DNA from 2 places in the Devosia ginsengisoli genome. Region 1 is predicted to be linked to the other one. Evidence: riboswitches for the same ligand, from Rfam matches in the RefSeq annotation. Region 1 holds a riboswitch; the other holds the start of a gene.

Region 1 (15,288 bases):
GCCAAGATCTGGTACGAGCACCGCCTGATCGACGACATGGTCGCTTCGGCCCTCAAATGGTCCGGCGGTTATGTCTGGGCCTGCAAGAATTATGATGGCGACGTGCAGTCCGACATCGTGGCGCAGGGTTTTGGCTCGCTGGGCCTGATGACCTCGGTCCTGGCCACGCCCGATGGCAAGATCGTCGAAGCCGAGGCCGCCCACGGCACGGTGACCCGTCACTACCGCCAGCATCAGCAGGGCAAGGAAACCTCGACCAACTCCACCGCCTCGATCTTCGCCTGGACCCGTGGCCTGGCCCACCGCGCCAAGCTCGATGACAATGAGGCGCTGGCCAAGTTCGCCGCCACCCTCGAAAAGGTCACCGTCGACACGATCGAAGAAGGCAAGATGACCAAGGACCTGAGCCTGCTCGTCGGACCCGACCAGCCGTGGCTCTCGACCCTCGGCTTCCTCGACGCCATCGACCAGAACCTGCAGAAGGCCATGGCGTAACCAACCCGTTACGCATGAAATTCGAAAGGCCGGGTCCGCGCGACCCGGCCTTTTCTTTGCGCGCTAGGTAACACGGATGTTACCTTCAACCCCGCTCCTGGCGATTTTTGTCGCCCGACGCGGGTTGAGCGGCGCTGATGCCCGCCCATATGCGATGGGTCCAGGGCTCATTGGAGGGATCAGACATGCGCCGCAGTATCGCAATCGCCACCACCGCAACAGCCAGCCTTCTCCTCGGCAGTGCCGCATTCGCGCAGAGCGCCGACTACGATTTCAGCGGTTTCGACCGCGTCGACATCGCCACCGGGCTCGACGCCCGGATCACCCAGGGCGACAGCTTTTCGGTTCGTGCGGAATCGCGCAGCCAGGATGCGCTGGACCATCTGCAGATCAGCGTCGATGGCGGCACCCTGACCGCCCGTTTCGAGCAGAGCTTCCTCGATTTCATCATCAGCGGCGGGCTGGTCGGCCAGTTGCTCAATAGCGGCAACGCCATCACCATCGACATCACCATGCCCGCTTTGGCCGGCGTTACCGCCAGCTCGGGCGCCGATGTCGGCGTGATCGCCGTGACCAGCGAGCGGCTCGAACTCGACGCATCGAGCGGCGCCGATATCAAGGTGACCGACGCCGTACTGGGCCACGCCATCGTCTCCGCATCCAGCGGGTCCGATATTGAAATCAGCGGCTCCGCCGATACGGTGGAAGCCGACGCCTCCAGTGGCTCCGATATCGACGCGGATGACCTTGTGGCCAGCAACGTCGCGGCAGAGGCCTCCAGCGGCGCCAATGTGTCGGTACATGCTACGGCGGGGATCAAGGCCGACGCGTCGAGCGGTGGCGATATCGAGGTCCGGGGCAACCCTGCAGACCGCGACGTAGACACCTCCAGCGGAGGCGATGTCAGTTTCGACGACTGATTCAAAACGCAAAGGGCGCCCATCGGGCGCCCTTCTCGTATCTGCGGGCAGCCTATTTGCTCTTGCCCGCCGCGGCCGCTTCCACGGTCAGCTCGAACCGCTCGCCGCCCTTGATGGTGATCGGGGTTTCGCTCTCGCCATCACCGATGCGGGTGAACACGACATAGTCTCCATCCGGCAGAGTGGTCTGGAATTCCGGGCCATAGCCGTAGTCGAAGGATTTGCGGCTGCCATCGATGCTCTTGGCCGCGCCGAATACCTCGACATAGTTGTCACCGGGCGTAGTGACCGCGAGAATGCCGGCATCGAGCACCAGGGGGACCTCGGTCAGTTCCGCCGTCTTGATCGAGAACGGCGCTTCGCCCTCGGCCCCGCGCAGCCGATAGACGGCGACATAGTCACCCTCCGGCAATTCGAAACTCACGTCGCTGCCATAGTTGTAGGTCACCGACTTGCGCGAGCCATCGATCGCCTTGGCGGCCCCAAAGATCTCGATGAAGATATCGTCCGACGCCGGCATGCCCTCGACATAGAACGAGGCGATTTCGGCCCGGCCGACGCCGACAATGACATCCTCATCGATCGTCTCGCCCGCCACCGCGTCATAACTGCGCGTCACGGTCGCTTCGCCGATGGACACATCGACCTCGAGCGCCCCGGCCGGAACGACCAGGTTGGTGTCACCGTAATTGGTGGTGACATAGTCGCCGGCATGGCGGATTTCGACCGCGGCATTTTCATCGACATCGGCACCCTCGCTGGGCAGCGGATGCAGCTTGAGAATGGTGCCATTGAGCACGAAATGCGGCGTGGCGATCTTGCCGGCCTCGATGGTCACGGGCTGGGATGCGATGGCATAGCCCACTTTGGCGGTCATGATGTAGTCGCCCGGCTCCAACGCACCTTCGAAGTCCGAATTATAGTCGGTGCCAACATATTCGCCCTGGCTGCCATCGGCCGCCGGCTTGTACCATTCCCAGACCAGATCGCCGTAGTCGCTGGTGAGATCGGGGCCGCCTTCCGACAGGGACGCGGTGGGCTTGTAATTGTAGTCGGCCACCGGCTCGGGTTCAGGTTCCGGCTCTGGAACCGGCTCCGGTTCGGCCTGCACCACCTGTGCCACCGTGGTGGTCAGCGCCTCGACCAGCGCATTCCCATCATTGGCCGACAGATACTTGCCGCCGGTATTTTCGGCGAGGCACGCCACCTGCTGCCCCTCGTCGTCCGACAGGCCGAAACCGAGGACGTGGGTGGTGAAGTCGATGCCCTGGGCTTCGAGATCGGATGCCAATGCGCAGGGATCGACCTCGCAGGTTTCAAGCCCATCGGTGATAAGGATCACGGTGGCCTTCTGCTCGGTGAAGCGCAGGTCTTCGGCCGCCAGGCGCACCGCGTCTGAAATCGGCGTCATGCCCTTGGGATTGATCTTGTCCGCTGCGGCCGCAATGGCCGCGCCAGTGCCGGTAGCCGGCTCCACCAGCATTTCGATATCGGAACAATTGCCCTTCTCGCGGTGGCCATAGGTCATGAAGCCGAGTTCGAGATCGTCGGGCAGCGTGGACAGCACTTCGTGCAGCGTCTCGCGTGCAATGGTGATGCGCGCCTTGCCGTCGATCTGCGCCCACATCGAGCCCGACCCATCAAGCACGATAATGGCCCGCTCGGCGGCAAGTGCCGGCAGCGCCAGGCCGAGCGCCGCAATGGCCCCCAGCAAGAAGTTTCGAACAATCCGCATGGGTAGCCCTCCAGCAGCGGCCTCGACTATCGAGCACCGCACAATAGCGCGCAATTGAAATCACGCGCCAGATGACGCCGGAATGAATGCTTCGTTCAGACAATAGAGGTGACTTGCCGGAACTACTCGGCCCCCGTTTTACGCCAGCGCAACAGGCCGACGAAGAACAGCCCGCCGATCACGCCTGTCAGCACGCCGATCGGCATGTCTTGCGGCGGCATCAGGGTCCGCGCGGCAATATCGGCCAGCACCAGAAAGATGGCCCCGACCAGCGCGGAGAGCGGCAGCACTCGCCGGTAATCCCCGCCAACCCCCATGCGGACGATATGGGGGATCATCAGCCCGACAAAGGCGATGACGCCGGAAAAGGCCACCGCCGAGCCCGTCAGCAGCGCACAGACGATGAAGACCGTGAGCCGGAACCGGCTGGCGGGAATGCCCAGTGTGGTGGCGCTCTCATCGCCCAGCGTCATGGCATTGAGCGCCCGGGCGCGCGCGATGAGGTAACCGCCGCAGACCAGCAAGGCCACCAGCGGAAAGGGCAATTGCGGCCATTGCGCCAGGCCCAGTCCGCCCAGCATCCAGAACACCACGGTGTGGGCCGCGCGGGGATCACCGAGAAAGATGAAGAGATTGCCCGCGGCGGTGATGATGAAGCTGATCGCAACGCCAGCCAGTACCAGCCGGCCGGCGCTGTGCGACTTGGTGAGATTGGAGACGGCCAATACCAGCCCGGTCGCCACCAGCGCGCCGCCAAAGGCGAAGAGCGGCACGGTGACGAGGCCGAGGAACATGCCGGTATGCAACAGCACGAGGATCGCCCCGAAACCGGCGCCGGATGAAATGCCCAGCAGATGCGGATCGGCCAACGGGTTGCGCGTGACCGATTGCAGGGCCGCCCCGACGACGGCGAGGCTGGCCCCGACAACGGCCCCCCAGCACGATGCGCGGAAGGCGCACCTCCCAGACGATGGCCTCGCGGCCGGACGACCAGTCCACGACAACGCTGCCGGGCATGAGCTTGGACGCGATGATGCGCCAGACTGTTTCGACGGGAATGGGCACCGCCCCGGCCCCTGTTGCCACCGACATGGTGACGACGAGCAGGATGGCCAGCCCCCCGATGAGAACCGGCATCCAGTGAGCAGCCGCGTGGCGGCGGCCGGTGGCGAGGTGGCGGTGCGACAAGACCCTACTCCCGGAAGGCTGTTGCGAGGCGCTTTACCGCCGCGATATTGCGCGGGCCGGGCGTCGCCTCGACATATTCGAGCACCACGAAGCGGTCATTGGCCACCGCCGGAATGGACGCAAAGGCCGGGTTGGACTTCATGAAATCGATCTTCTGCTCAGCGGTCACTTCGCCATAGTTGACGATGACGATCACCTCCGGATTGCGCTCGATCACCGGTTCCCAGCCGATCTCGACCCAGCTCGACTGCACGTCGTCCATGATATTGACGCCGCCCGCCGCCTCGATCAGCGCGGTGGGAATGGCGAAGCGCCCGGCGGTGAACGGCTTGTCCTCGCCCGAGTCATAGACGAAGACCGGCACCGGCGCTTCGAGCAGTGGCAGCGTGGCCTGGAAATCGGCCAGCTCCTGCTTATAACCGCCGACCAGCGCCGTGGCCCGATCGGCAACATCGAAGATGGCGCCGAGATTGAGCAGGTCACTGTAGAGATCATCCATGGAGGCCTTGGGCTTGTCCATGATGTGGATGCAGCTCTCGGTCAGTTCGTAGACGGCAATATCGAATTCTGCCAGCGTCTCGGGGGTCACCTCGCCGCCGACGCGCATGCCATAGTTCCAGCCGGCAAAATAGAAATCGGCATCGGCGCCGAGCAGCACTTCCTTGCTCGGATATTCCGGCGACAGCTCCGGCAATTCGGCCACGCCTTCGCGCAACGTCTCGTCCAGCGTCTTCCAGCTCGAAACGCCGGTATAGCCGGCCATGTGGTCGGTGAGGCCCAGGGCCAGCATCATCTCGGTGAGATTGACGTCGTTGGAGACGGCGCGCTGCGGGGCGGACTCGAAGGTCACGTCGCGATTGCAGCTCTGCACGGTCACCGGATAGCCGGCGGCAAGAGCCGTAGAGCTGGCGGCCGCCAGCGCGGCCATGGCAAGAACGAGGCGCATGAGATCACTCCTGGATCTGGTTGGGGAGGTAGAAGCTGAGACGCGGCCTTCCGGTGGCCGGATGGGCGTCGAGCAGGGTTTCGACGGCAAAGGCCGCGCGAATGGTGGATTGGGTGAGCGCTTCGGCCGGCGCACCGAGGGCGGCAACACGGCCCCCATCGAGCAGTAGCACCCGGTCGGCATGAGCCGAGGCCAGCGCCAGATCGTGCAGCGAAACGATGACGGTGCAGGCCAGCCGCCCGAGCAGATCGAGCACTTCGAGCTGGTGCCTGATGTCGAGGTGATTGGTCGGCTCGTCCAGAATCAGAAGATCAGGTTTCTGCAGCAAGGCTCGGGCAATCATCACCCTTTGCCGCTCGCCGCCGGACAAAGTGGCAAGGTCGCGCGGCGCCAGATGGGTCAGCTCCATCAGATCAAGCACGGCTTCGACGGAATCGTAGTCGCCCCGATCCGTGCCCCAGCCGCCGCGATGCGGCGTCAGGCCCAGCTCGACGATTTCAGCGACAGTGAGGCCGAAATCTGAGGCCTGTTCCTGCAAAACCGTGGCGATACGCCTGGCCACGGCCTTGCCGGGCAGCGACCAGATATCCTGCCCATCGAGGCGGACCATGCCGGTGGATGGCCGATGGTAGCGATAAAGACAGCGCAACAGGCTGGACTTGCCCGCGCCATTGGGACCGACCAGAGCCAGCATCTGGCCCGGCTCGACCGCCAGGGACAGCGGCCCCACAATGGGATCACCCAAGCCGACGCCCCAGCTGAGGTCGATGAGTTCGAGCCGCGCCGGATGCGCGCCGGTGAAGCGGTCAGCCGAAATGCCGCCGGATGCCATGGGCAACCTCCGCCGTCTGGCAGGAGGGCACGGGCGATCCGAGCAGCGGAATAGCAGCGATGTCGCGGCAACTGGTCATCATCGTCTCCCGCGGCACACCCCGGCCGGGTTGAAAGGAAAGGATGACGGCAGGTCTCCTGGCTCGCGGGTCGCTGCGGCGCCGGACCTTCCCAGCCATTCGGCCAGTGGTAATTCCCGGTGTCGCTATCCGCTCACAGTTGCGGGGGCAGCCACGGTCTTGCGCCCTGATGGGTACGTCGCACCGTGTTCCCTTTTAATCCCGCCGCCCGAGAGGGGCGGCCGGAACCATCACTCAGAGTGATGCGGGATTCGCCGGTCCCTGGCAAGGCGCCACATTTCAAACTCATTACCTGCCAATTCTGCGGCCGGGGCATTTGGGGGAATCGTGATGCGTTGGTTGCGGCGAATTCTGCTGGCATTGCTGGTGCTGGCAGCGGGCATCTATGTGTTCAACGCCAGCTGGCGTGTGGCGCCGCCCGCCGAGCCGCAAGTGACGCTGATCGCCCATCGCGGCATTCACCAGACCTTCAACCGTGAAGGCCTGGAGAATGACACCTGCACCTCCGAGCGCATCTATCCGCCCGAGCACCAATATATCGAGAACACCATTGCCTCGATGCAGGCCGCTTTCGCTGCCGGCGCCGACATTGTCGAGCTCGATGTGCATCCGACCACCGACGGCCAGTTTGCCGTGCTGCATGACTGGACCATCGATTGCCGCACCGAGGGCACGGGCGAGACCCGAAGCCATGACATGGCCTATCTCAAGACGCTCGACATCGGCTACGGCTACACCGCCGATGGCGGCGCCACCTTCCCGCTGCGCGGCACCGGCGTGGGTCAGATGCCCGAGCTCAAGGAAGTGCTGTCGGCCATGCCGGACCGGCAATTCCTGGTCAATTTCAAGAGCCGGGAGGCGCGCGAAGGCGACATGCTGGCGGCTCTTGTCGACGAACGTCCCGAATGGCGCCACGCCGTCTGGGGCGCCTATGGCGGGGACGAGCCGACCTATCAGGCGGCCGGCCAGATTGACGGTCTCGCCGTCTGGTCACGCCGCGGCCTGGTCGATTGCCTGCTGCAATATGAGGGCCTGGGCTGGACCGGCTACATGCCCGAGGCCTGCCGCAACACCAAGGTCATGCTGCCGGTCAATGTGGCGCCCTTTGTCTGGGGCTGGCCCAACCTGTTCCTCGAGCGTATCCGCAAGGCCGGCAGCCAGGTGATCCTGCTCGGACCTTACGATGCCGGTGATCCCGGCACAGCCGGCATCGACACGCTGGACCAGCTGGCGCAGGTGCCGGACAGTTTCGAAGGCTATATCTGGACCAACCGCATCGAAATCATCGCGCCGGCCGTGCAGCAATAGGCCGCGACACAATTTCCATCGACGGAATGCCTGGCGCCCACTAGGGTCGCTCCATTGCCCGCAGCCCTCGTTTTTCTGGATGTGTCATGCCGGTCGGCGTGTTGTATGCAGTTGTCGCCTATTCGGTCTATTCGTGTGGCGACGCCATCATCAAGGGTTTCGGCCAGAGCCTCTCCGTCTTCGAGATCGGCTTCTTCATCGCCGTCTTCAGTCTCATCCCGGCCGCCTTTGCCAAGCCGAAAGGCGAACACTGGCGCGACAGCTTCCGCCTCAGGCATCCTGGGCTGGTCCACCTGCGCTCGTTTACCGGGGTGGCCTCGTCGATCCTGGTCACGGTGTCCTTCACCACCATTCCCTTCGCCGAGACCTATTCGCTGGTCTTCATGATGCCGCTCTTCATCACCGTGATGTCGGTGCTCATCCTGCGGGAACACGTCGATATCGTGCGCTGGTCCATGCTCACCCTGGGCTTTGTCGGTGTCATGCTGGTGGTGCGGCCCGGCTTTCGCGAACTGGAATTCGGCCACCTGACCGCCCTGCTCTGCGCCGTCTTCGGCGCCTCGACCACCACGATTTTGCGCGTCATAGCCCCGACCGAGAAGCGGGTGAGCCTGATCGCCCTGCCGGCGATCTATGTGATCGTCGTCAACGCGGTCCTGATGGTGCCCACCTTCGTCATGCCCACGCTGCAGCAATTCGGCCTGCTGGCCGCTTCGGGGAGCCTGGTCGGCCTGGGCCATATTCTGCTGATATCAGCCACCCGCAATGCCCCGGCCAGCCAGGTCGCCCCCATCCAGTATGTGCAGATCGTCTGGGCCATCGGGCTGGGCGCCTTCTTCTACTTCGAATATCCGGACCTATTGGCCTATATCGGGCTTGCCGTCGTGGTCCTGTCCGGCCTCGTCAACGTCTTCGTGGATGGCGCACGGGCGCGCATTGCCGGCCGCTTTGCCGAATATCGCGCTGTGCGACCCGGCCCGCCCAGCAACATTACCGAAGTGCAGGGTCCCGAAATATAGTTCGATCCCGTCGACGGCCCGCCGCATCGCTTGTATGGTACGGCCAGTCTTTCGAGTCCTTTCTATTTCCTGGATATTTCGATGCCGGTCGGCGTCCTCTTCGCGTTTCTGGCCTATGCCAGCTTTTCCGTCGCCGACGCCCTCATCAAGGCCACCGGCCCGGCCATGTCGGTGTTCGAGATCGCGTTTTTCACCACGAGCCTCTCCATCATTCCCGTCATGCTGACCAAGCGCGGCGAGCGCTGGCGCGATCTCTACAAGCTGCAACATCCCTGGCTGGTGCATCTGCGCTGCGCCACCGCCATCACCAGCACGGCCTGCGTGATGTTTGCCTTCACCCACATTCCGTTTGCCGACGTCTATGCCATCGGCTTCCTGACGCCGATCGTGGTGACCCTGCTCGGCGTGCTGGTGCTCAAGGAACATGTGGCCGCCCATCGCTGGCTGCTGCTGATTATCAGCTTTCTCGGCGTCGTGCTGGTCATCCGCCCCGGCGTGCGCGACCTGCAACTGGGGCATCTCGCAATTTTCTTCAGCGTCTTTCTCGGCGGCATCACCACCATCATCCTGCGCCATGTCGCGCCCAGGGAGCGGCGCGTGAGCCTGGTGGGCCTGCAGGTGCTGTATTCGGGCATCATCAACGGGCTGCTGATGATCCCGTTTTTCGTGCTGCCGTCGCTGGAGCAGATGGCGGTATTCCTCGGCATTGGCCTCTTGGGTGGGACCGGCGGCCTGCTGCTGATCTCGGCTGCCAAGCGCTCGCCGGCCAATCTGGTGGCGCCGGTGCAGTATAGCCAGCTGATCTGGGCCATCGTGTTCGGGGCGCTGTTCTTCGGCGAATACCCCGACTATGTCGCCGTGATCGGCCTGGTCATCGTGCTCGCGGCAGGACTGGCCAATGTGCTGACCGAGAAACTGAAAATCGTCTGGAAGCCGCGGCTGTTCTTCTTCAGAACGGGGCTGTGAGGACCGTCATCTTCCAGTAGACCTCATGGTGAGCTTGTCGAACCACGAGGTCGTGGGCACTCAAGCCTCCACTCACCCGACCTCGTCCTTCGACGAGCTCAGGATGAGGTCTCCGGAAGATTCCGGTTACAGCGCCGCGCGAACCGCCGCAATCGCCTCGGCGGCCTTGCCGCCATCTGGCCCGCCGCCTTGCGCCATGTCCGGCCTTCCGCCACCGCCCTGCCCGCCAAGCGCGGCCGTGGCCAGCTTGATCAGGTTGCCGGCGGCATAGCGTGCTGTCAGGTCGTCGGTGACGCCGATGGCTACCGTGCCCTTGCCGTCATCGCCCCTCAGCACGACCGTCACGACGCCTGAGCCGATACGCTTTTTCTCGGTATCGACCAGGCCCTTCACGTCCCTGGCGGGAATGCCTTCCACGGTGCGGCCGACATAGGTGACCCCGTTGACGCTTTCGTCGGCCGACGCGGAGGCGCCCGACCCGGCGCCGCCACCAAGGGCCAGCTTCTTGCGGGCATCGGTCAGCTCACGCTCGATCTTCTTGATATTGTCCTGCAGGGCCGAAATGCGGTCGAGCACTTCATGGCTGCCCGACCGGAGCAAGCCGGCCGCGGCATCGACGATGGCGACATTGGTATTGCCGCGATGGCGGGCTGCTTTGCCCGTCAGGGCCTCGATGCGGCGCACGCCGGCACCCACGGCGCTTTCCGCCACGATGGAGACTAGGCCGATATCGCCGGTGCGGCGCACATGCGTGCCGCCGCAGAGTTCCACCGACCATCCCAGGCTATTGCCGGTGGGTTCGCCCATGGCGACCACGCGCACCTCATCGCCGTATTTCTCGCCAAACAGGGCGCGCGCACCCGATTCCTTGGCTTCCTCGACGCCCATCAGCCGGGTTTCGACCGGAGTATTCTGCAAGACGATGGCATTGGCGATGTCTTCCACCTCGGCCATTTCCTGTTCGGACATCGGCTTGGTGTGGACGAAATCGAAGCGCAGGCGGTCGGCCGAAACCATCGAACCCTTCTGCGCGACATGGTCGCCCAGCACGATGCGCAGGGCCTCGTGCAGCAGATGGGTGGCGGAATGGTTGGCGCGGATCGACGAGCGGCGCTCATGATCGACCACCAGCGTCACCGGCTGGCCGACTTTGAGGCTGCCCTCGGTGACCACAACCTTATGCGCGAAGACGCCGTGATGCTTCTGCGTGTCGCTGACATCGGCCACCAGGCCCTCGCCGGTCAGCCGACCGGTATCGCCGACCTGGCCGCCGCTTTCGCCGTAAAACGGCGTCTGGTTGAGCACGGCAAAGCCTTCCTCGCCGCTGGCCAGCGAGGCGACTTCCTTGCCATCCCTGAGCAGGGCCGTGACCTCGCCCTCGGCCGTTTCGGTTTCGTAGCCGAGGAATTCGGTGGGGCCGAGCTTGTCGGCCAGGCCATACCACACCGTATCCGTCGCCGCCTCGCCCGAGCCGGACCAGCTCTTGCGGGCCTCGGCCTTCTGCGCCGCCATGGCAGCGTCGAAGCCGGGCTGATCCACGGTGATGCCGCGGCTGCGCAGGGCATCCTGGGTCAGGTCGAGCGGGAAGCCGTAGGTGTCGTAGAGCTTGAAGGCACTGGCGCCGGCAAGCACCGCGCCTTCGCCCATGTCCCGCGTCTCGTCGGACAGCAGCTGCAGACCGCGGCCCAGCGTCTTGAGGAAGCGGCCTTCCTCCAGCAGCACGGTCTCGGTAATCATCGCCTCGCCGCGGCTGAGCTCGGGATAGGCCTGGCCCATTTCGCGCACCAGCGTCGGCACCAGCTTGTGGATGACCGGCTCGTTGGCCCCGAGCAGGGTGGCGTGGCGCATGGCGCGGCGCATGATGCGGCGCAGCACATAGCCGCGGCCTTCATTGGAGGGCAGCACGCCCTCGGCAATGAGGAAGCTCATCGAGCGCAGATGATCGGCAATGACGCGCAGGCTGCGATTGCCTTCGCCATTGCTATCGACGCCGGTCGCCGCGGCGGCGGCCCCGATCAGCGCCTTGAACAGGTCGATATCGTAATTGTCGTGCACGCCCTGCATGACGGCGGCGATGCGCTCCAGGCCCATGCCGGTATCGATCGAAGGGTGCGGCAGGCCGTTGCGGGAGCCGTCGCCATGCTGCTCATACTGCATGAAGACGAGGTTCCAGATCTCGATCCAGCGGTCGCCATCTTCCTCGGGCGAGCCCGGCGGGCCACCCCAGATATGCTCGCCATGGTCGTAGAAGATTTCCGAGCACGGACCGCAGGGACCGGTATCGCCCATCTGCCAGAAATTCGACTTGGCGCCGAGCCGCACAATGCGATCCTCGGACAGGCCGGCAATCTTCTTCCACAGCTCCAGCGCCTCGTCATCGTCCTGGTAGACGGTGACCATGAGCTTGTCCTTGGGCAGGCCCCAATCCTTGGTCAGCAGGTTCCAGGCCAGCTCGATGGCGTGGTCCTTGAAATAGTCGCCGAACGAGAAATTGCCGAGCATCTCGAAGAAGGTATGGTGCCGCGCGGTGAAGCCGACATTGTCGAGGTCATTGTGCTTGCCGCCGGCGCGCACGCATTTCTGCGCCGTGGTGGCGCGCGAATAGGGGCGCTTCTCGACACCGGTAAAGGTGTTCTTGAACTGCACCATGCCCGAATTGGTGAACATCAGCGTCGGATCGTTCCGCGGCACAAGCGGGCTCGACGCCACAGCGTGGTGACCATTGCGGGCAAAGTAGTCGACAAAGCTCGAACGAAGGTCGTTTACGCTGGTCATCTAGAAGGCTTTCATTGCGGAAACTGGCGCCGTTGCGCCGCAGAACAGGTCGGCAGGCTTTCTATCGTGCAGCTTGCCGCCCTGTCCAGCATTGCGGCACCCTTGCGGATGATCGGCAAAGAAAAGAGGCACCGCTTGCGCGATGCCTCGAGATTCCCTGCATGGGAGGGAGGAACTCAGTCGTCGTCGGACGTATTGTCGTCGCCGCCGGCCACCAGCAATACTTCGCCAAGCAGGCCCGAGCTTTCGCGCACACCCTGCTCGATCGTATCGGCGACCGTGGGATTATCCTTGAGGAACTGCCGGGCATTCTCGCGACCCTGCCCCAGCCGCTGGCTGTCCCAGGAGAACCAGGCGCCGGACTTTTCGACAATGCCCGACTTGACGCCCAGATCGAGCAATTCGCCGGTCTTGGAAATGCCTTCGCCATACATGATGTCGAACTCGACCTGGCGGAATGGCGGGGCCAGCTTGTTCTTGACCACCTTCACGCGGGTCTGGTTGCCGACGATTTCCTCGCGGTCCTTGAGGGCGCCGATACGGCGGATATCGAGTCGCACCGAGGCGTAGAACTTGAGCGCATTGCCGCCCGTCGTGGTTTCGGGCGAGCCGTACATCACGCCGATCTTCATGCGGATCTGGTTGATGAAGATGACTAGGCACTTGGACTTGGAGATCGACGAGGTCAGCTTGCGCATGGCCTGGCTCATCAGCCGCGCCTGCAGGCCCGGCAGCGAATCGCCCATTTCCCCTTCGAGTTCGGCGCGCGGGGTGAGCGCAGCAACCGAATCGACCACCAGCACGTCGATGGCGCCGGAACGGACCAGGGTGTCGGTAATTTCGAGCGCCTGCTCGCCGGCATCGGGCTGGGAAATCAAGAGGTCATCGACATTGACGCCCAGCTTGCGAGCATAGACCGGGTCGAGTGCATGCTCGGCATCGACAAAGGCGCAGATGCCGCCAGCCTTCTGGGCTTCGGCGATAACATGCAAAGCCAGCGTGGTCTTGCCCGAGCTTTCCGGTCCGAAAATCTCGACGATACGGCCCTTTGGCAGGCCGCCAATGCCCAAAGCGATATCGAGACCGAGCGAACCGGTGGAGATCGATCTCGACCTCGATGGCCGACGCTTCGCCAAGGCGCATGATCGAGCCCTTGCCGAAATTGCGCTCGATCTGGCTGAGCGCCGCGGCAAGAGCCTTGTCCTTATCCATCGATCCACCTTCAACAATACGAAGCGGCGCACTAGCCATCTGATCTCTCCTTATTCCATGCTCTGGGAGGCTGCGCAACGCGCTGACACCGCCGGTGGTTCTGTCCTGAATGTCCGCTATTTGTTCTCATATTGTTCCAAATCCGTCAAGGGACAAAATGAGAACATTCGCATTCGCATACAGGTCGAATTCGTTAGCAGACTGTTAGCATCGACGCGCGCGATGCGTGAATCGGCGGCCCCGCCCAATAAGTATGATTTTTGACTTGCCACGTCGCGTTCGGTTGCGCTTTATGCCGGCAGAGAGTTGAGGAGCCGCGCCATGAACCTGATCCAGTTTTTCGATGCCAATGGCGAGCGCGCGGTCGGCGCCGTCGACAATGGCGTCGCCCGCATCGTCAATGACGCCACGAGCGTCCACGAACTGGCGCTGAGCGCGCTGTCGCGGCATGGCGGCCTTGGGGCGCTGATCGCCGAAAAGGGGCTCGGCGCCGAAGTGGACCGGGCGGCCCTGCTGGCCGAGGGCCGCATGCTGGCGCCGATCGACCATCCCGATCCGGCCCATCTCTATGTCACCGGCACGGGCCTGACCCATCTCGGCTCGGCCGCGACGCGCGACGCCATGCACAAGTCCAACGGCACCAAGACCGAGGAAGGGCTGACCGACTCGATGAAGATGTTCCGCATGGGCCTGGAAGGCGGCAAGCCGGCCGACGGGCTCAAGGGCGTGCAGCCGGAATGGTTCTACAAGGGCAACGGCTATTCAGTGGTCAATCCCGGCCACCCCATCCCCTCGCCCGGCTTTGCGCTGGATGCGGGCGAGGAGCCCGAAATTGCCGGCATCTATGTGATCGACCAAAATGGCCAGCCGCGCCGGCTGGGCTTCGCGCTGGCCAATGAATTTTCCGACCATGTGACCGAGCGGGTGAACTATCTCTACCTGGCCCATTCCAAGCTCCGTGCCTGCGCCTTCGGGCCGGAACTGCGCGTCGGCGACCTGCCCGGCCATATCGAGGGCCAGTCGCGCATCTGGCGTGATGGCAAGGTATTGTGGGAAAAGCCGTTCCTGTCAGGTGAGGACAATATGAGCCACACCATCGCCAACCTGGAATATCACCACTTCAAGTATGACCTGTTCCGCAATCCGGGCGATGTGCATGTGCATATGTTCGGCACGGCGACGCTGAGCTTTGCCGATGGCATCAAGACCCAGCCGGACGACATTTTCGAAATCGAGGAAGCCCAGTTCGGCATGGCCCTGCGCAACCCGGTGCGGGTGGAAACCGAGCACCCCGTCATCGTCGGCAACGTCTATTGAGCTTGAAGCCAGGCAACTAACATGTCAGTTATCCCACCGCCTGCTGGAGGGATGACATGACTGCTCGCGAGTTCGAAAAGCGCCGCATCGGCCGCACCGATCTTGAGGTGACGACGCTGGGGCTGGGCTGCGCTTCGCTGGCCGGCATTTTCTCCGCCGTTCCGGCCGAACAGGCCCGTGCCACGGTCGGCCATGCGCTCGATATGGGCATCAACTATGTCGATACCGCCCCGCAATATGGGCTGGGCCGCTCCGAGCATCTGGTGGGCGATGCGCTGCGGGAACGACGGGACGGTGTGGTGCTGTCGAGCAAGGTGGGGAGGCTGCTCAAGCCCGTCAGTGCCGCCGAGCAGGACAAGGGCAACTGGATTGATCCCCTGCCCTTCAACCAGGCCTATGACTATTCCTATGACGGGATCATGCGCTCGTTCGAGGACAGCCGGCAGCGGCTGGGCATCCACCGCATCGACATCCTCTATGTCCACGATATCGGCGT
Region 2 (15,288 bases), 1.6 Mb from region 1:
TTGGGCATCGACCGGCGAAAAATACATCCTCGCTGACAATCTGGCTTCCGAAACCTTCGCTAAGGCGAAGGTCGAGGAATTTGTCCGCCTGCAGGACGTGCCTGCTTCAGTCATGTCGGGCCTGCTGTGCCACCACCCCCTCCGCGGTCTCGCCGGGGGCTACAATTTCGACGTGCCCCTGCTCGATGGCGAACACGTCACCGACGATGCCGGCACCGGTTTCGTGCATACCGCCCCCGGCCATGGTCTCGACGACTTCGGCATCTGGATGGACTCGGCTCGCCTGCTGAACGAGCGCAAGATCGACACCGCCATCCCCTATGTCGTCGGCGATGACGGTTTCTACACGCCCGAAGCCCCCGGTTTCGACGGCGCCCGCGTCCTCGACGACAACGGCAAGAAGGGCGACGCAAACCAGCGCGTCATCACGGCTTTGGCCGAGCGCAATGCCATGGTCGCCCGTGGTCGCATCAAGCATCAATATCCCCATTCCTGGCGCTCCAAGAAGCCGGTCATCTTCCGCAACACGCCGCAATGGTTCGTCTATATGGACCGCGATATCGACGGCGCCGCGGGCGATACCCTGCGCAGCCGCGCGCTCGGCTCCATCGACCGCACAAAATTCTATCCGCCTGGCGGCCAGAACCGCCTGCGCGCCATGATCGCTGATCGCCCCGATTGGGTCCTCAGCCGCCAGCGCGCCTGGGGCGTGCCGATCACCGTGTTTGTGGATAAAAAGACCAACGAAATCCTGCGGGATGACACGGTCAACCACCGCATCGCCCAGAGTTTCGAGGAAGAAGGCGCCGACGCCTGGTACAAGCCCGGCGCCGCCGCCCGCTATCTCGGCGACAGCAGAAACCCCGATGACTATGAAATGGTCATGGACGTTCTCGACGTCTGGTTCGACAGCGGCACCACCCACTCCTGGGTTCTGCGCAATAAACAAAAGTGGCCCAATCTCAAGTTCCCGGCCTCGATGTATCTCGAAGGCAGCGACCAGCATCGCGGCTGGTTCCATTCATCGCTGCTGGAATCCTGCGCCACCAATGGCTTTGCCCCCTATGACAGCGTGCTCACGCACGGCTTCACCATGGATGGCGAAGGCCGCAAGATGAGCAAGTCGCTGGGCAATACCGTCGCCCCGCAGGACGTCATCAAGCAATATGGCGCCGATATCCTGCGCCTCTGGGTCGCGTCGTCCGACTATTCGGAAGACCTGCGCCTGGGCAAGGAAATCATCCAGACCACGGTCGATAGCTACCGCAAGCTGCGCAACACCCTGCGCTGGCTGCTGGGCAATCTCGCCCACTATCAGCCTGCCGACGAAGTCGCTCACGCGGACATGCCCGAGCTCGAACAGCTCATCCTGCATCGTCTCGCCCAGCTCGATGAGCAGGTGCGCACCGCCTACAAGGAATATGACTATCGCAAGATCGTCACCCTGCTCACCAACTTCATGAATATCGAGTTGTCGGCCTTCTATTTCGACATCCGCAAGGATGCGCTCTATTGCGACCCGATCTCGTCGGTAAAGCGCCGGGCGTCGCTGACGGTGCTCAATCACCTGTTCGATTGCCTCACCGCCTGGCTCGCTCCCATCCTGGTCTTCACCATGGAAGAGGTCTGGCTCGAGCGTCACCCCGAAGCCGGCTCATCGGTCCACCTGCGCCTCTTCCCCGAAGTGCCGCGCGACTGGCTCAACGATGATCTCGCGGCCAAGTGGACGCTGATCCGCGCTGTCCGCCGCGTCGTCACCGGGGCGCTGGAAATCGAGCGCCGCGAAAAGCGCATCGGCTCGTCGCTGGAAGCCGCGCCAAAAGTGTTCATATCAGATGACCGCTACCTGACCGCCCTGAGGGGCCAGGACCTTGCCGAAATCGCCATCACCTCGGCTATCGATCTGGTCCCCGGCACCGGCGAGGGATTCACCCTCGACGACGTTCCCGGTGTCGCGGTCGTTCCGGCTCTGGCCCAGGGCACGCGCTGCGCCCGCTCGTGGAAAATCCTCCCCGAAGTCGGCAGCGACGCGGACTATCCCGACGTCTCCCCCGCGACGCCCAAGCCCTCCGCGAACGCGCCGCGGCAGGGCTGTGACACCGGAGCCATCGGCTCCTTTGCCTTCTCCCCTCGTGGGAGAAGGTGCCCGAAGGGCGGATGAGGGGGTCTCTCCGGCATCGCAGCCCCCTCATCCGGCGCTGCGCGCCACCTTCTCCCACGAGGGGAGAAGGAGAGAAGGAGCGATTGCTTCGTGAATCTCAAATCTCTCGCCAATCCCTCCATCTACATCTCCCTCACCATGGCCGTCCTGGCCTTCGGCATTGACCGTGCCCACAAGGCGTTCCAGGTCTCATCCGACTGCATCGCCATCGGCGCCGCGCCCTGCGTCGAGATTTTCACCAGCTACGTGCCCTTCGCGATGACCGGCTGGCGTGGCGGCGAAATCCTGCGTGTCACCGATTTCTTCGATTACGTCCTGGTCTGGAACACCGGCATTTCCTACGGAATGCTCGATGGCCTGCCGGTCTGGGCGCTCGGCCTCGTCATGCTGGTCGCCATTGTCGCGCTCTCCGTCTGGTGGCTGCGCGCTGAATCCGGCCTGATCCGGCTCGGCCTCGCCTTCTGTATCGGCGGCGCCCTCTCCAACGCTGTCGACCGGCTGATTTACGGCGCCGTCGCCGATTTTTTCCACCTGCATTGGGGCACGTGGTCGTTCTACATTTTCAACCTGGCCGACGTCGCCATAACGACAGGCGTCATCCTGCTCATCGCCGATCTCATCGGCCTGGGCCGCCCACGAACACGTTGATGCCAGAATCTGGTCTTAGCCCACGGAATAGGCTATAAGCGCCGCCGACATCTTGAAGGACGTTTCATGCGTATTGGTTTGACCGGGCAGCATACTGCTCTGCGGGCGGCTACCCGGACCGGATTGGCATCACTGGCCCTGATGGCGGCGCTGGCTTTGGGCGCTTGCACCACCGTCGAAGGCACCAACGCCTTGACCGATTTCGGCACCTTCGAGCGCGAGGTCATGACGACCACGGCGCGCGGTGTCGGCCTGATTCCCGGCGAGACGCCCAAGGAAGATATCACCAATGCGCGCGCCCCGCTGGTGCTGCCGGCCGCTGGCCAGGCGCTCCCCGCGCCGGCTCCCGAAGCTGCCGTTGCCCAGCTCCCCACCAATAGCGACAGCGTGCAGATCGACACCACCAACCTGACCCAGGCCGATATCCAGCGCCTGCGCAATGCCAAGGTCGTCGATCTCAATTCCGTGGCCGGCCGGCCCCTCACCGAGCAGGAAACCCGTTCGCTGATGGCCCGCATGCAGGCGCATAATGCCGACGTGACCACGGTCAACGGCAAGCGCCCGCTCTACATGCCGCCCGAGGAATATTTCATCCGCGTCGGCAATGCCGATCTGGTCTGCGCCACGCCATCGGGTGAAGTGGTTTCGCTCAACGATCCGAAATGCCCCGAATCGGTGCGCAAGGCCATCCGCGCCACCTATCAGGGCCCCGGCGGCGGCTTTACCACCAATTCAGGCCCGGGCGTTGGCCTCACCGACAAAGAGACTCAGCTCGACTGACGGTTTCTCATTTCTGCTCTTGCAAGCGGCCGGATCATCCGGCCGCTTCGCCTTTTCCGCGCCGCCCGGACGGAGCGTTTTCAGAAAAAGTGGCCACCACTTTTTCGGTTCGAAAGCGCGACCATCCAAAGGGTCCCGCATGACATGAAAGTACGCCCATGAGCGACACTGCTCCCGCCAAACCCTCCACCGGCGACCGCCTCGCCAAGGTCATCGCCCGTTCCGGCCTCTGCTCCCGCCGCGATGCCGAAGTGTGGATCACCGAGGGCCGGGTCGTCGTCAACGGCAAGAAGGTGCTGACGCCCGCCTTCAACGTCACCGACCGCGACAAGATCATGGTCGATGGCGCGCCTCTGGCGGCCCGCCAGGGCACCCGCGTCTGGCTTTACCACAAGCCGGCGGGCCTCGTGGTCACCGAGAAGGATCCCGAAGGCCGCGAGACCATTTTCGAGCATCTCGAAACCCATGGCCTGCCCCGTGTCGTCACCGTCGGCCGCCTCGATATCAATACCGAAGGCCTGCTGCTGCTGACCAATGATGGCGGCCTCAAGCGCGTCCTCGAACTGCCCGCCACCGGCTGGCTGCGCCGCTACCGCGTGCGCGCCCATGGCACCGTCACCCAGGCGGCGCTCGACAAGCTCAAGGACGGCATCGAGATCGACGGCATCAAATACGGCTCCATCGAAGCCACACTGGAGCGTGAGCAGGGCGCCAATGTCTGGCTGGTCCTGGCCCTGCGCGAAGGCAAGAACCGCGAGGTCAAGAATGTCCTCGGCGCCCTCGGCCTCGAGGTCAATCGCCTGATCCGCGTCAGCTACGGCCCGTTCCAGCTCGGCGATATCCCGGTCGGCGGCGTCGAAACCATCAAGGCCAGGATGCTGCGCGACCAGCTCGGCAAGAAGCTGGCCGATGCCGCCGATGTCGATTTCGACAGCGAAATGCCCGCCGAAGCCAATGCGCTGGTTGGCAAGCCAACGCGCGATCGCCTCACCGGCCGCGGCACCAACACCGTCGAGATCGCCCGCCAGCGCTTCCGCTTCACCGACGGCGCCGAAAAGACCGAGGAAGAACTGCACGCCGAACGTCCGCGCCAGGATCGCCCCGGTCGTTTCGACAGCCGCAAGCCCACGCCCAAGCGCGATGACGCCCGCGACGACGACTACGCCCCGCCGCCCCGCCGCATTCATTTCGATGAAGATGGCCGCGCCCCGGAAGACTTCGTCGCCAAGCGCAATACCCGCATCGTCAAGCGCCCCGATCGTGACGACCAGTCCGCCAAAAGCTTCGGCAAACCCGCGCCGCGCCCAGCCGGCAAGCCATCCGGCGACAAGAAGAGCTTCGGCGACAAGAAGCCTTTCGGCAAAAAGCCCTTCGAGAAAAAGCCGTTTGGCGACAAACCCCGTGGCCCGCGTCGTGACGACGATGCGACGCGCGGCGCGCGTCATCAGCGTGATCGCGAATTCACCGGCACCCCGCGCGGTCCCCGTCGCGGCGATGCCGCCGCCGCCGAACGCCCCGCCTATGCGCCGCGCCTCCGCCCCGACAGCGAACGCGGCGAAGGCGCCGCCTTCAAGGGCGAGGCCAAGCGCCCCGGCCGCAACTTCTCGGACAAGCCCAAAAGCTTCCGCCCCGAAGGCAAGTCCGCGCGCCCCGCTGGCGGCCGCCCGACCCGCCCCGGCCGCGACGAACTCGGCTCCGAGGCGAAAACCTACGGCAAGCCCCGCATGCGCCCGGATGGCAAGCCCATGCCCAAGCGCAACGGCGCCGCCCCCCAGCGCGCGCCCAGGCCGGGTGGCCGTCCCACCGGCGGGGCAGGGCGCCCGGGTGGCCGTCCCGCTGCCCCGCGTCGCCCCAAGGCCTAGTCCATGCGCATCGTCGCCGGCAAATTCCGCGGCAAGCAACTGACCTCGCCGTCGGACGAATCCATCCGCCCGACCGCCGACCGCGTGCGCGAATCGATGTTCAACATCCTCGCCAGCCGCCTCGGCCCGGTCTTTACAGGCATCCGCGTGCTCGATCTTTTCGCCGGCACCGGCGCGCTGGGCCTCGAAGCCCTGTCCCGCGGCGCGGCCCATGTCACCTTCGTCGATACCGGCGCCGAAGCCCGCGGCCTCATCCGTGACCACATCGAAGCCTTCGGGGCAGGGGGCATCACCAAGCTGCTGCGTCGCGACGCCACCGACCTGGGCAGACCGGGCACTTTCGGCCAGTTCAACCTGGTCTTCCTCGATCCACCCTATGGCAAGGGCCTAGGCGAACAGGCTTTGGCCCACATCGCCGCCAATGGCTGGCTCGCCCCCGGCGCCACCATCGTCTTCGAGGAAAGCGTCGGGGCAGACGTGCAAATCCCCGCCGGCTTCACCCTGGACGACCGCCGCGAATATGGCGCCGCAGCGGTGCACTTCCTGACGTTTGGGAATGCCTCCTGACCACCCACAAACGCGGTGTCACCCCGGCCTTGAGCCGCGGGGCCCATATCGAGATCGCCGCACAGCCGCAAGGTGGTCCAGTCAGTCACTGCACACATCCGCCATCTCAGGATGGATCCCGGCTCAAGGCCGGGATGACATCGCGGGCGGGGAGGGCGTGGCACTAAGCCGCCTTCAAGCACACCGCGCACTTCCCGCGGATCTCCATCGTCGTCCGCTCCACCTTGAAGCCCTTGGCGCCGGCCCAGTCGCCCAGCCGCTCCTCGATGACAGCATCGGCGAATTCATCCACCTTGCCGCAGCCCTCGCAGATCGCGAAGGCGATCAGCCCCTTGCGGTGGCAATGCTCATCCGCACAGGCCACGAAGGCATTGAGCGACTCCAGCCGATGCGCCAGCCCGCGCTCCACCAGCTTGTCCAGCGCCCGATACACCTGCAGTGGCGCCCGCAACCCGTCCGCCCGCAGCCTGTCGAGAATGTCATAGGCGCTCAGCGGCCCCACCGAATGGTTGAGCGCCCCCAGCACCAGCCCCTGATTGCGGGTCAGGTCGCCGGGAACATCGTGACTATGCGCCATGGGTTTCTCTCCTGCCGAACAGCCGCGTGACGGGAACCGCCAGCGACACTAGAAATATGACCAGGGCCATGACCACAATCGAGGGCCCCGAAGCGGTATCCCACGTTCGTGATCCAAACAGCCCGCCGACCACAGCAATAGCCCCCAGCACCGCCGCCACAACAGCCATCATTTCCGGCGTCGCGCTCAACCGCCGCGCCGTCGCCGCCGGAATGATCAGGAGCGACGTGATGAGCAGCACGCCTACCAGTTTCATGGCAATGGCGATGACCGACGCCATCAAGATCATCAGCACCAGCCGGCTCGCCTCCGGCCGCAGCCCTTCGGCCTCCGCCAGTTCCGGGCTCACTGTCGACGCCAGCAGCGGCCGCCACGCGAGGATCAGGATGGCGAGAATAGCCACCCCGCCGCCATAGATGATGACGATATCCTCCACCGAAACGGCCAGAATATCCCCGAACAGAAACCCCATCAGGTCGATGCGCACAGTGGTCAAAAAGCCCACCAGCACCAGCCCTACCGCCAGCGTCGAATGGCTAAGGATCCCCAACAGCGCATCGGTCGACAGCGTCGCCTGCCGCTGCAGCACGATCAGCGCCCCCGCCACCAAAGCTGCCACCGCGAACACGCCCAGCGTCATGTTCATCGACAGAATGATGCTGAGCGCCACGCCCAGCAGTGCCGAATGCGCCATCGTATCCCCGAAATACGCCATCCGCCGCCAGACGACAAAACAGCCCAGCGGCCCCGCCACCAGCGCCAGCCCGATACCCGCGATCAGGGCGCGCGAGAAGTAGTCACCGAACATAATAAGCGGTCTCCAGCGCGCGCAGCACCCCCTCCGAGCGCCGCTAGGCGCTGCGCGCCAAGCTGTGCTTGCCTCCCCCTCAAGGGGGGAGGTGAATTCGGTGGGCCCGGCAAGTCGGTGCCACGCTCTCGAAGTCACCCTCCCCCTGAGGGGAGGGTAGCGTCGCTAGGCCCAACGGGCCGTAGCAAAGCTAGGGAGGGGGTGTCGAACCCCACCAAAACCTCAATGCCCATGGTCGTGCCCCTCGTGGTGATGATGCCCGTGCTCATGCCCCTCCGGCACCACACACCCATCGTCATGATGCTCATGGTCGTGATGGTGCTCATAGATCGCCAGCGTATGCGCCGCCCGCTCCCCGAACAGCTTGAGATATTCCGGACTGCTCTTCACCGCGCTCGGCGTCCCCCGGCAGCAGACATGTCCGTTCAGGCAGATCACCGTATCGGTCTCCGCCATCACAACATGCAGGTCATGTGAAATCATCAATATGCCGCTCCGCGTCGTATCGCGGATTTGCCGCACCAATTCATACAGCGCCACTTCCCCGGAAAAATCGACGCCTTGCACAGGCTCGTCCAGCACCAGCAGGTCCGGCTTGCGGATCATTGCCCGCGCAAACAGCACCCGCTGGAATTCCCCGCCCGACAGCTCCTGCACCGCCGCCTTGAGCAGCCGCCGTGCCCCCACCGCCTCCAAAGCCGCGTCGATAGCGTCAGGCGCATGCCGCCCGGTCAGCGTCATCAGCCGCTCTACCGTCAGCGGCAGCGTCCAGTCGATGCTTAGCTTCTGCGGTACATAGCCGATGCGCAGCCCCGGCTTCCGCGTCACGGCCCCGGTACTCGGCTTCAGCACGCCCGTCGCCAGCTTGGCCGTGGTCGATTTGCCCGACCCGTTCGGCCCGATCAATGTCACGATCTCGCCGCGCGCAATCGTCAGGTCCACGCCGCTGACCAATGTCCGCCCACCACGTTTCACACCAGCATTGGCCAATGTGATCAGTGTCTCTTTCGGTGCCATGGCATCCATAAATCTATCGGCTCCATCTCTCCCCTCCCCCTTGAGGGAGGGGCCGGGGGGGGGGGTGTCGAGCTTTGTGAAAAACCCGCCGCCACCCCTTGACCCACTCCAATACGTTATAGCATAACACTGCGGCAAGCGTAATAACATAACATATCACGAGGTCGCCGATGAAACTGCTCGCCCCCTTCGCCCTGCTGGCCACGGCGCTCCTCACCACCACGGCCATGGCGGCGCCCAGCGTCGTGGCCTCCATCAAGCCGGTCCATTCCCTCGTCGCATCAGTCATGGCCGGCGTGGGCGAGCCGACCCTCATCGTCAAGGGCTCGGCCTCGCCCCACACCTATGCCCTCAAGCCCTCCGATGCCGGCGCCCTCGAAGCCGCCGATATCGTGTTCTGGACCGGCCATGGCATGGAGCTTTTCCTGGCCGACGCCCTCGATACCCTGGCCACCGGCGCCACCGTGGTCGAACTGGCTGATTCCCCCGGCATCACCCTGCTGCCCGTTCGCGAAGGCGGTGCCTTCGAAGCCCATTCCCACGAAGGCGAGGGTCATGACCACGAGGATCACGAAGGTCACGATCACGAAGACCATGACCACGCCCATGACGAGCATGGCGAAGGCGACATGCATTTCTGGCTCGACCCGGAAAATGCCAAGCTGATGGTCACCCAGATCGCTACCACCCTGGCCGAGGCCGATCCCGGCAACGCCACCATCTACCAGGCCAATGCCGAAGCCGAGCTGGTCAAGCTCGATGAACTCGAAGCCGAGCTCGCCGCCACCCTGGCCCCCGTCGCCGACAAGCCCTTCATCGTGTTCCACGATGCCTATCAGTATTTCGAAGCCCGCTTCGGCTTGACTTTGGCCGGCTCGGTCACCGTCACGCCCGACGTCATGCCCGGCGCCGCCCGCATCGACGAGCTGAAGGCCAAGGTGGCCGAACTCGGCGCCACCTGCGTCTTCGCCGAACCCAATTTCGAGCCCACCATCATCGCCGCCATCACCGAAGGCAGCGCAGCAAAGTCCGGCGTGCTAGACCCCGAAGGCGGCGCCCTGACCGAAGGCGTCGACCTCTATCCCAACCTCCTGCGGGGATTGGCCACCAACTTGGCAGATTGCCTGAACTAGCTCTCACGGCGACCCCACCCAGCGCCCGTCACCCTCGGGCTTGACCCGCGAGGCGCCTGATCATCGCCCTCGGTTCAAGCCCGGGCGTGACGATCCGGGGACGAGCAACATGTTGCCCCATCCCCGATCTGTTCCTCCCCCTTATCAGGGGGAGGCTAGGAGGGGGTATCCGGCAAAGACTCAGCTTCGCCTCACAAACACCTCCCAACGTAACGTGCTAACATATCGGAGACACAATGCACGCTCGCTTCCTCATCCCCTTCCTTGCCGCCACTGCGCTCACCACCCCCGCTTTCGCCGATGACATCTCGGCCTGGCGCCTCTTCATCGCCGATCACGCCGAACCCAGCGTGACCGCCCTCGATCTGGCCACCGGCGACACGCTCGCCACTTTCCCGCTGGCCAGCCCCGCCGTGCTTTACGCCACCCATTCGGCCGAAGCCGTCTATGCCGTGCAGGGCGCCGGCAACCAGGTCTCGGCCATCGCCTCCGGCATCCACATCCACGATCATGGCGATCACGGTGATATCGACATCACCGATCCAACCCTGATCGAAGCCGCCATTGCCGGCGAAAAGCCCGTCCATTTCGTCGAACATGGCGGCAAGATCGCCCTGTTCTTCGACGCCGAAGGCAAGACCCGCATCGTCAGCGAAACCGACTGGCTCGCTGGCGGCGACCTCGTCCCCACCGAATTCGACAGCGGCGCCCCACACCATGGCGTTGCCGTCCCCTGGGGCGACTACACCATCGTCTCCGTCCCTAATCCGGCCGATCCCACCGCTCTCCCCATCGGCGTCAACGTCCTCGACGCATCAGGCGCTGTGGTCGGCGATCTCCATGCCTGCCCGGACCTGCATGGCGAAGCCTCATCCGGCAACATGCTGGCCATCGCCTGCGCCGAGGGCCTGCTTGTCGTCACCGGTTCCGGCGTCCCCGAAATCACCCTTCTGCCCTATGCCGGCCTGCCCGACGGCAAGTCCACCACGCTCCTGGGCGGCGTGGGCCTGCAATATTTCCTCGGCAATTACGGCGCCGACAAACTCGTCACCATCGATCCCTCAGCCGAAAATCCGTTCCGCCTCATCGACCTGCCGACCCGCCGCGTCCACTTCGCCGCCGATCCCGTCCGGCCGAAATTCGCCTATGTCTTCACCGAAGACGGCCAGCTTCGCCAACTCGACGTGCTGAAGGGCGAGATCGTTCAATCGGTGACCATCACAGCACCCTATTCCATGGACGGCGACTGGAACCTGCCGCGCCCCCGCATCGCCGTGGCTGGCGACGTCGTGGCGGTCACCGATCCGAACCAGAGCCAGGTCCACCTGATCGACATCGCCACCTTCACCGAAACCGGCACCATCCCGGTCGCCGGGGCGCCGTATAACATCGTGGCGGTCGGCGGCTCAGGCACCGAGCACTAGCTCTTTGCGAAGCGGATACCCCCTCCCAACCTCCCCCTGATAGGGGGGAGCCGCGCAGTGGTGGGGCAACATAGTGCCAGATCCCCGATCTGTTCCTCCCCCTATCAGGGGGAGGCTAGGAGGGGGTATCCGCCAAAAAACCAGGGCGGCTGCCTACTTCAGCGGCCCCTTGAAGATGAAAAACGCCCCCAGCGCGATCATGGCGAAGCCGATGCCGTGGTTCCAGGTGAACTTCTCGCCCAGGTAGAACACCGCGAACAGCACGAAGACCGAGAGCGAGATCACTTCCTGGATGGTCTTGAGCTCTGCGCCCGAAAAGGTGCCATAGCCGATGCGGTTGGCCGGCACGGCCAGCCAATATTCGAAAAAGGCGATGCCCCAGCTCGCCAGCACCACCACCCACAGCGCCGCGCCGGGAAATTTCAGGTGCCCATACCAGGCAAAAGTCATGAAGACATTGGACGCGATCAGCAGCCCGATGGGTGCCAGCGTGGCGACATTGAAGCCCAAGGCTTCCTCCGAAAACGGGAAACCGGGTCCATCCCGGCCGCGCCTTTACCGGTCGCCGTGCTTTCGCGGAAGCGGGATTTTCAGCGCAGATGCTTGGTCGGCTGCTCCAGCCCGAAAATATCGTCGGTCAGGCTGTCCATCCGCTCGCGGATCAGCGCCTGCGCGTCATAGATGCCGCGGTTATAGAAATAGGCGCCCATCTTGTCGACGAAGAACATCATCAGCATTTCCGCCGGAATCGAGCCGATCTGCTGGTCCAGTTCCTCGCGGAAATAGTCCTGGATTTCCCCCACAATGGCCTTGGTTTCCTCTTTGTCGAACTTGATCGGCTTCATGGCGGCGTCTCCTTCAGGTCCCGTTCATAGCGCGAGTCGCTGATTGCGCCTGCCGGCCCCACCAGGGAAAACTGAGCCACCGAGGAGAAAATCATGCTTGCCCGCGCCTCATTTTTCGTAGCAATGGCATTTGCCACGCCGGCGCTGGCCGAGCAGGTCGCCTGCGAAGGCGCCTTCGCCATCGACAGTTCAGAAGCCCGCCTCATCGCGCTCTACGGCGCCGAAAATGTCGTCACCGACATCGTGCCCGGCCCGGAAGGCAGCGAAATGCTGGCCACCACGGTCTTTCCCGACAATCCCGACAAAACCCTGCAATTCGTCTGGTGGGACGAGGATGGCCTGACCAGCCCCAGCTATATCGAACTGCCCGCCACCATGACCGCGCCCGGCGGCGTCCGCATCGGTCAGTCACTGGCCGAAATCGAGGCCCTCAACGGCGAGGTATTCACCCTGCTCGGCTTCGGCTGGGACTATGCCGGCTCCGCCGGCTTCGAGACCGGCGCCCTGTCCGGCCTGCCCGGTGGCTGCCACCTCAACCTGCTTTTCGACCCGGGCGAGGCCCCCGTCGGCGTCGATACCATGCCCGCCATGGGCGACAAGGAGCTGTCCTCCGACGATCCGCTGCTGGCCCAGATGCCGGTAACGGTCTACGCCATGTCCATCGGCTATCCGCATCCTGATTTCCGCGATTGACCCCGACCCCTCCACAGGGGTAACTCTGGACCTGTGTTGGTTCCCCGCGTCCGTTGTGGCAAGGGGATCAAAAGGGAACACGGTGCGACGTACCCATCAGGGCGCAAAACCGTGGCTGCCCCCGCAACTGTAAGCGGTGCGCGTCCTCGATATGCCACTGGCGAAAGCCGGGAAGGCGAGGGCGCTATCTCCACCGTGAGCCAGGAGACCTGCCGACACCCTTGGGATCAGTCCCACTGAACAGCCGGGCGAAGAGCCCATTCTATTCGTGCACGGAGGGTGCCACATGAATACGACGACCACCTCGACTGGCCTCCAGTCTCTCTCGATTTCCCAGCGCATCATTGCCAGTTCGCTGGCGCTTCTGCTCGGGCTGACCCTTCTGGTCGGCACCGGCTTTGCCGGCGATTTCCGCCTGCATAACGGCGCCCACGACACCCGCCACGCCATGGGCTTCCCCTGCCACTGAGGCAGGCTGGCGCTTTTTAAGCGCCCGTGAACCGAGAGAAAAATCATGATCCGCAATCTGTTTGCCGCTGCGCTTCTCGCAGCCCTTTGTGCTGGCCTCATCACGGCCGCCATCCAGCATTTCCGTGTCACCCCGCTGATTCTCCACGCCGAGACCTTCGAGGGTGAAGGCGGCCACAGCCACGGCGCCGAAGCCGTCGCGGCCGACCACGAACACGCCGAAGGCACTGCCGACCACACGCACGATGCCGTCGCCGCCACCGAAGCCGAGCCCGAAGAATGGGCCCCGGCAGATGGCTTCGAGCGCACCGCCTATACAACCCTCGCCACCGTCCTAGCCGCCGCCGGCTTCGCGCTGGTCATCGGCGCCGTCTCGATGTTTGCTGGCCTGCCCATCACCTTCGCCAATGGTTTCCTCTGGGGCATTGCCGGTTTCGTCACCTTCTCGTTGGCCCCGGCCTATGGCCTCGCCCCCGAACTGCCCGGCATGCCCGCCGCCGATCTGGCCGCCCGCCAGGTCTGGTGGGTCGGCACGGCGCTGTCCACCGGCGCTGCCTGCCTGTTGCTGGCCAAGACCCGCGCCGGCTGGGCCTTTGCCGTCGCCATCGCGCTGGTCGCCATTCCCCACATCATCGGCGCCCCCGCCGCGCCCGATGAGCCCAGCGCCGTCCCGGCCCACCTCGCCACCGAATTCGCGGCGATCACCCTGGGCACCTCGCTGGTCTTCTGGCTCATCCTCGGCACCGTCTTCGGCAAGCTCAACGATGTGTTTGCGGCGCGCAGCGCCACCGTCCCGGCAGGAGCCACCGCATGACCAAGATCCCCACCACCGTCATCACCGGCTTCCTCGGCGCCGGCAAGACCACCCTCGTCCGGCACCTGCTGGCCCATGCCCCCAAGGGCAAGCGCATTGCCCTGATCATCAACGAATTCGGTGATCTCGGCGTCGACAAGGATATCCTCGCCGGCTGCGGCGACGAAACCTGCCGCGAAGAGGATATGGTCGAGCTCTCCAATGGCTGCATCTGCTGCACCGTGGCCGACGAGTTCATCCCCACCATGCAGGCTTTGCTCGCCCGCCCGGAAAAGTTCGATCACATTGTCATCGAAACCTCGGGCCTCGCGCTACCCCAGCCACTGATCCGCGCCTTCAACTGGCCCGAAATCAAGGCCCAGGTCACTATCGATGGCGTCGTCACCGTCGCCGATGCCTCGGCCCTGGCTGAAGGCCGCTTCGCCTCCGACGAAGCCGCCGTCGATGCCCAGCGCCGCCAGGACGAAATGCTCGACCACGAAACGCCGCTCGGCGAACTCTTCGAAGACCAGCTCTCCGTGGCCGACCTCGTCGTCGTCAACAAGGCTGACCTCGTCGACGACGCCACCCTCGACAAGGTCGAAGCCAATCTCCGCGCCGAAATGCGCCCCGGCGTCGGCCTCATCCGCGCCCGCAACGGCCATGTCGATATCGCGGCTCTGCTCGGCATGGGCATGGGCAGCGAGGACGACATCGCCAACCGCCCCAGCCACCACGAGCTGGAGCACGGCGACCAGACCCACGAGCACGACGATTTCGACAGCTTCTCCATCCGCATCCCCAGCGTGAACAGCAAGGACGACCTCCTCGCCGTAATCGAGCAGACCATCCGCGACCACGACGTGCTCCGCTTGAAAGGCTTCGCCGCCGTCCCCGGCGCCGCCGCGCGCCTCGCCATCCAGGCCGTCGGCCCGCGCGTCACCGCCTATTTCGACCGCCCCTGGAAGGACGGCGAAATCCGCGACACGGCCCTGGTCGTCATCGGCGAACAGCCGCTCGACCGCGCCGCCATCACCCAGAGCCTGCAGAAAGCCGCGGCGCTCGCCGCCTGACCCATGCACCTCCTCTCCGCCCAGGCCGGCGCCATCCAGCAGGAAGGCGAAGCCATCGATCTCAACCAGCGCCCCGGGGCGCTGGTCTTTGCTTCATCGGCCGATAGCGAACTGGCCATGCTGGCCGGCGCCGCCGACCGGGCAGGGGAGGATGAACTCCGCCTCGCCAACACATTGCGCCTTTCCAACAATCTCTCGGTCGATCTCTGGCTGGAAAAAACGGTGGCGCATGCACGCCTCGTCACCCTCCGCCTCATCGGCGGCGCCGCCTATTTCCAATACGGCGTCGACGAACTCACCGCCCTCTGCGCCAACAGGAAGATTCCGCTCGTCCTGCTCCCCGGCGACGCCAACCCCGACCCCATCCTGCAATCCCGCTCCACCATCCACCCCGATGACTGGACAAGGCTCCACAGCCTCTTCACCGCAGGCGGCCCCG

The links. A riboswitch is a leader RNA that binds a small molecule or an ion and turns the genes downstream of it on or off. The one in region 1 is predicted to bind cobalamin.
Region 2: linked by a shared signal. The riboswitch ahead of FPZ08_RS00540 (CbtB domain-containing protein) and the one ahead of FPZ08_RS08350 (ABC transporter ATP-binding protein) in region 1 are both predicted to bind cobalamin.

What each region holds. Positions count from the first base shown of each region.
Region 1 covers NZ_CP042304.1:1,681,086-1,696,373, forward strand. Annotated here, with positions in the region: gene FPZ08_RS08325 (NADP-dependent isocitrate dehydrogenase) at 1-495, shown strand, start outside; gene FPZ08_RS08330 (head GIN domain-containing protein) at 681-1,415, shown strand; gene FPZ08_RS08335 (vWA domain-containing protein) at 1,468-3,150, opposite strand; gene FPZ08_RS08340 (FecCD family ABC transporter permease) at 3,273-4,154, opposite strand; gene FPZ08_RS08345 (ABC transporter substrate-binding protein) at 4,343-5,284, opposite strand; gene FPZ08_RS08350 (ABC transporter ATP-binding protein) at 5,289-6,116, opposite strand; cobalamin riboswitch at 6,227-6,442, opposite strand; gene FPZ08_RS08355 (glycerophosphodiester phosphodiesterase family protein) at 6,535-7,503, shown strand; gene FPZ08_RS08360 (DMT family transporter) at 7,602-8,522, shown strand; gene FPZ08_RS08365 (DMT family transporter) at 8,604-9,488, shown strand; gene alaS (alanine--tRNA ligase) at 9,615-12,263, opposite strand; partial or broken gene recA (recombinase RecA) at 12,440-13,514, opposite strand; gene araD1 (AraD1 family protein) at 13,797-14,792, shown strand; gene FPZ08_RS08385 (aldo/keto reductase) at 14,849-15,288, shown strand, end outside.
Region 2 covers NZ_CP042304.1:85,989-101,276, forward strand. Annotated here, with positions in the region: partial or broken gene ileS (isoleucine--tRNA ligase) at 1-2,097, shown strand, start outside; gene lspA (signal peptidase II) at 2,252-2,809, shown strand; gene FPZ08_RS00485 (hypothetical protein) at 2,876-3,589, shown strand; gene FPZ08_RS00490 (pseudouridine synthase) at 3,748-5,451, shown strand; gene rsmD (16S rRNA (guanine(966)-N(2))-methyltransferase RsmD) at 5,455-6,018, shown strand; gene FPZ08_RS00500 (Fur family transcriptional regulator) at 6,182-6,595, opposite strand; gene FPZ08_RS00505 (metal ABC transporter permease) at 6,585-7,403, opposite strand; gene FPZ08_RS00510 (ATP-binding cassette domain-containing protein) at 7,626-8,429, opposite strand; gene FPZ08_RS00515 (zinc ABC transporter substrate-binding protein) at 8,591-9,553, shown strand; gene aztD (zinc metallochaperone AztD) at 9,790-10,977, shown strand; gene FPZ08_RS00525 (DMT family protein) at 11,131-11,427, opposite strand; gene FPZ08_RS00530 (DUF2164 domain-containing protein) at 11,568-11,822, opposite strand; gene FPZ08_RS00535 (hypothetical protein) at 11,916-12,515, shown strand; cobalamin riboswitch at 12,536-12,746, shown strand; gene FPZ08_RS00540 (CbtB domain-containing protein) at 12,802-12,984, shown strand; gene FPZ08_RS00545 (CbtA family protein) at 13,030-13,797, shown strand; gene cobW (cobalamin biosynthesis protein CobW) at 13,794-14,849, shown strand; gene FPZ08_RS22945 (cobaltochelatase subunit CobN) at 14,853-15,288, shown strand, end outside.